2 regions of the Rhodovulum sulfidophilum DSM 1374 genome follow, and region 1 is predicted to be linked to the other one. Evidence: riboswitches for the same ligand, from Rfam matches in the RefSeq annotation. Region 1 holds a riboswitch; the other holds the start of a gene.
What was found. Region 1 has a riboswitch for cobalamin ahead of A6W98_RS03920 (hypothetical protein). Riboswitches for the same ligand answer to the same signal wherever they lie in the genome.

Region 1 (2,389 bases):
GGTGCGGCCATGGCCGCTCAGATTGGGTATGGAGGCGTTCTGGGTGTCGCTCTCGGCGCCGGATCGGTGGCTTTGTTGCTAGCCGTGGGGTTCGGTCGAAGCCGAGCCGCAGGATGAAGCGTTGGAGCGGTTCTGGCTCATATGGCTTTGTTGCACAAATCGCCTCTGGGGAGTCACTACTTGAATCCAGCACGATAGCGGGGAGACCATAAGCAGTTGCCCCCCCCGAAAACGACAAGACCACGAACTGGTCGTCCTGCAATGAAGCATTGAGACAGGCGTTGTTGCGCAAATGCAGTATGGATTCATGTTGCGAATCCAGGGTGCTAGCCAGTTGGCATGAGCAGACCTGCGAAGACCACCACCTGGCGTGGCTATAGGCCCGCCAGTTCTTGATCTGGTAGGTCGGCGGTAATAGTCGCTTACGCCTCCCAGCTATCACTCTGGATTCAAGCAACAAATCTCCAAGCCGATTTGCGTAACATAGCCCATTCCAATTGCAGGTGACCGCGACACTGAACCAGCTATATTCGGTATTGATCCGACAAGGAGACCCAGACATGGTACAGTAGATGGTGGTTATCCGGTATGTCCGGCCAACCTTAAAAGGGAACGCGGTGCGGGCTTAGGCCCAACGCCGTGACTGCCCCCGCAACTGTAGGCGGCGAGCGACCCCGAAGCGACCACTGGGCAGCAAGGCCCGGGAAGGATCGGGGGAGCGGCGACCCGCGAGTCAGGAGACCTGCCATCTGTTCGATACCAACCCGGGCGGGGTGCCCCGGACGAGGAGCAGATAAGATGGACCATGCCGTCCTGAGACTATTGCTACCGCCGGTTGACTCCGCCCCATTCGCGCGGAGGGCGCAATGCATCTTCACACCACGATCAACGGACCCATCATGGCGCCCGAAAGTCCTGAACGGGCCCGGGAACAGGGACAGTTGGGCTACATGCAATGGCTCGGTTCGATGCCCGGCAACGCGCCCTACAAGGACGAGGCGATCTACGCCTGTATCGCGGCCATGGATCTGGAGCGATCGAAACCGGCCGTCGCGGTGTTCTGCGAACTGATCCGGGCCTCCCTGCGTAAGCCGCTCCGCCGCCTTGATCTTGCCCTGCCCCGACCGCGACGGCGCGGAGGCGCAGCTGTACGACGTTCCCGCCTCTGAGACAGTCGGCGCGCGCCCCGCGCCGATCCGAGGATCAATTGCGCCGGACCGCGGCCCGCGACCAGTCAGACTCGGCGCTCCCCCAACGATGGTCGTCACTTCTGAAGAAGGATCATGGTCATGACCGCCAACCCGCTCACCGCCGCGCTCGACGCCGGCCCCGTCATCTGTGCCGAAGGCTTCCTGTTCGAGCTGGAACGTCGCGGCTATCTCGCTGCGGGCGAGTTCGTCCCCGAGGTCGCGCTGGATCACCCGGAGGCACTGCGCGCGCTCCATCTCGACTTCCAGCACGCCGGCTCGGACATCGTCGAGGCCTTCACCTACAACGGCCACCGCGAAAAGATGCGGGTCATCGGCAAGGAATACCTGCTAGAGCCGCTGAACCGCGCCGCCCTGCGCATCGCCCGCGAGGTCGCGGATATGCAGCCCGGCAACCTGATGGCCGGCAACATCTCCAACACCAATATCTGGGACCCCGTCGATGCCGGCAAGCAGGCCGAGGTTCGTGCCATGTTCGAGGAGATGGTCGGCTGGGCCGTCGAGGAACGCGCCGACATGATCGTGGGCGAGACCTTCTACTATGCCGGCGAGGCGCTTCTGGCGCTTGAGGTTGCTAAGGCCAGCGGCCTGCCCGTGGTCCTCACGATCGCGCCGATGGCCGCGAACGCGATGATGGATGGCGTCGGCATCGTTGAAACCTGCCAGCAGCTCGAACAGGGCGGCGCCGATGTGGTCGGGCTGAACTGCTTCCGTGGGCCAGAGACGATGCTGCCATGGCTCAAGGAAGTGCGCGCCGCCGTCTCGTGCCATGTCGGCGCGCTGCCGGTTCCCTATCGCACCACGCCTGCAGAGCCGACTTTCTTCAATCTCTCCGATCCCGGTTGTTCCTGCCCCGCGCCCCACGGCCGGACCTTCCCGACCGCGCTCGATCCGCTTCAATGCAGCCGGTACGAGATCGGCGCCTTCGCCCGCGAGGCCCATGCGATGGGGGTCGATTACCTGGGGGTCTGCTGCGGGGCCAATCCGATGCTGATCCGCGAGGTGGCCGAGGCCGTGGGGCGCACCACCGAGGCCAGCCGCTACTCCGAACGGATGGAAGCTCATTTCATGTATGGCAGCCATGATCGGTTGCCCGCCCACATCCGAGCCCTCGGCGAGCGCGCCTGATCCTGCCGGCCCGTCGGCAGTTGCCGGCGGGCCGATCCCTCCTGACGGTCATG
Region 2 (2,389 bases), 620 kb from region 1:
CAGGGTCGGTCCCGGTCGGGGTCGGGTCGTAATCGGCCGTCCCGTCGGAATAAAGCCCCGAGATGCCCAGGCGCAGGCTGTCGGTCAGGTCATAGGCCGCGTTCAGCGTGATGACGTCCTCGTCATAGCCGTCGGGTTCGTCATTGCCCGACAAGGTCGAGAAGCCGTCCGTCTGCACGCGGGAGAGGGTGGCCGAGATTTCGCCGTGTTCGCTCATATGACCGAAGCTGAGCTTGCCCGAATAGGTGCCATAGGTGCCGGCTTCGACCGAAGCCTGACCCGAGGTGCCGAGGGTCGTCGGTCGCCATGTCGTGATGTCGACGACGCCCGCAATGGCGTTCGAACCGTAAAGCGCCGATTGCGCGCCCTTCAGCACCTCGATGCGGTCCGCAAGGCCGGAAGAGAGCGTGCCGAAATTCAGCGAGGGCGGAAGGTTGGTCGGGTCGGTGAAATCCATGCCGTTTATACGGGTCGCGATATAGCCGCTGTCGAGCCCTCGGATGCGCAATGTGCCGGTCTGCCCGAGCCCGCCATTCTGAGAGAACGACACGCCCGGCAGGGTGGCGAGGGTCTCGCCCAGATTCTGCCCGCCCGCCGCGATCTGGTCCCGGTCGAGGGTCTCGACCGTCGCGCCGGTTCGGTTGGTGGCGACGGGGGTGAGGCTGGCGCTGGCGGTGATCTCGTCGAGAAGGAGGCTGTCGTCGAGATCCTCGGCGAGGGCATGGAGGGGCGCGAGGGTGGCAAGGCCGAGCCCGAGGCAGAAGCTGGATCTGGTCATGTCCGTTCCGGTCTGTCGAACCGCGATGCGGCCCGTATTGTAGAGAAGCCCTTGGAAAGAAACGCTTTCCGCAGACGGTGAAAGCGTCACCACTGCGGATTTGCCGCCGCCCGTCGCGCGCCCCGCGGACCGGCTGGGTGATCGTCCTGGCAGGTCTCCTGGCTTGCGGGTCGTCGCTTGGCTGGCCTTCCCGGGGAACATCCCCAGTGGCACGATCAGCCGCGCTCGCCGCTTACAGTTGCGGGGGCAGCCGCGGCATGAGCCCCATCCGAGGCGGCACCGCGTTCCCTTTTCATCGCCCGTCGCCGGGCGAACCAAGACGATTCGGGGTTAATCCGGGGCCCCGGACCTGTCAAGCGGGACGCCGGGGCGGCAGGCTGCGACGATTGCGGCCAGCTCGGTGCCGGGCGCCAGCAGCAGCGCGGTCTCGGTGCCGCGGGTGACCCGGACCAGCAGCAGATCGACGGGCGGAGGCGCGCGTAGGATCGCGCAGGCGGTCTTGGGTCTGGCGGCGGTGCTGGCTTGGGCATCGAGCCCCAGCGTGGTGCAGCCGGTCAGCCTGTGGGTGAGGTCCGGATCGCCCACCGCCTGGACGATGCGTCCGTCGCAAAGCCGGAGCCCGGCGGCGGCCCGGGCCGGGCAGGCGCCGACCGGGTCGTCGCCCTCGGGGGCTGCCCCGGCCGTCCTGTCGGCGTCGGACAGGGCGGGGCTTTCAGAAGTGGCCTTTTCATGGCAGGCGATCGCGCGCAGCGCATCGATGGGCAGCCAGGCTCGGTCGGCTCGACCCGGCAGGCCGGTCGCGCCGCGGTGATCGACAGATCGGCGGCGGCGGAGACAAAGCGGCGGACCCGGTCCTGAAAGGCGGCGATGAGCGGCGCGGCCCTGTCGCCTTGCATGTCGGGCGGCAGCGGCACCGTGGCATGGGCGGCAGGGCGTGGCCGTCCGACCCGCAGCAGATGACGGCGCGCGACCAGCAGCCGGGTCTCCTCCTGCCCCTTGCCGTCGCCGAGGGCCATATCGCGCGGCGGGATCGTCTCGGAGATTTCGGCCATCAGGGCATCGAGCTGGTCTTAGATGTCGCCGGTCCCGGGTCTGTCGCGGGCCTCTTGCCGGGGCTTCAGCTTTGCGCGCATGGTCGCCAGGGGGGCGATTTCGGTCATGTCAACCGCCTCTGCCGCGCCGCGTGTCGTGTCGTGTCGGGCGGTGCCCGCCGCGATCTCGACGATTTCGGCGATGGCCCGGCGCATCTGCGACAGCGCGGCTTCGACACCGGTATCCGGTCCGACCAGGGCGCAAAGCGCCTCGTAGGGATCGCGGGGCGCCCGCAGGAAAAGCTCGATTCCGCCATTGCGCATGAGCACGGCCTCACGGGGCGGCTGGTCGATGCCGAACACCTCGGTCAAGGCGGCCGCGGCCTGGCCGCCCAGAAGCCGGGCGCCGCAGAGACAGAGCGCATCGTAATAGTCCTGCGGCAGGGGCTCTTGGGCCTCGCTTTTCAGCACCAGCCGCGCCGAGAGGTCGACGAATGCGATGGCGCGGCAACCGGGAATTGCCCGCAGCAGGGCCTGAATGGTGAAGGTAAACGGCATCTGCGCGGAGTGTGTCCGAAAT

Region 2: linked by a shared signal. The riboswitch ahead of A6W98_RS06730 (TonB-dependent receptor plug domain-containing protein) and the one ahead of A6W98_RS03920 (hypothetical protein) in region 1 are both predicted to bind cobalamin.

What each region holds. Positions count from the first base shown of each region.
Region 1 covers NZ_CP015418.1:787,925-790,313, forward strand. Annotated here, with positions in the region: gene A6W98_RS03915 (MFS transporter) at 1-117, shown strand, start outside; cobalamin riboswitch at 557-764, shown strand; gene A6W98_RS03920 (hypothetical protein) at 867-1,169, shown strand; gene A6W98_RS03925 (homocysteine S-methyltransferase family protein) at 1,290-2,336, shown strand.
Region 2 covers NZ_CP015418.1:1,412,443-1,414,831, forward strand. Annotated here, with positions in the region: gene A6W98_RS06730 (TonB-dependent receptor plug domain-containing protein) at 1-778, opposite strand, end outside; cobalamin riboswitch at 910-1,112, opposite strand; gene A6W98_RS06735 (hypothetical protein) at 1,109-1,363, opposite strand; gene A6W98_RS06745 (hypothetical protein) at 1,849-2,367, opposite strand.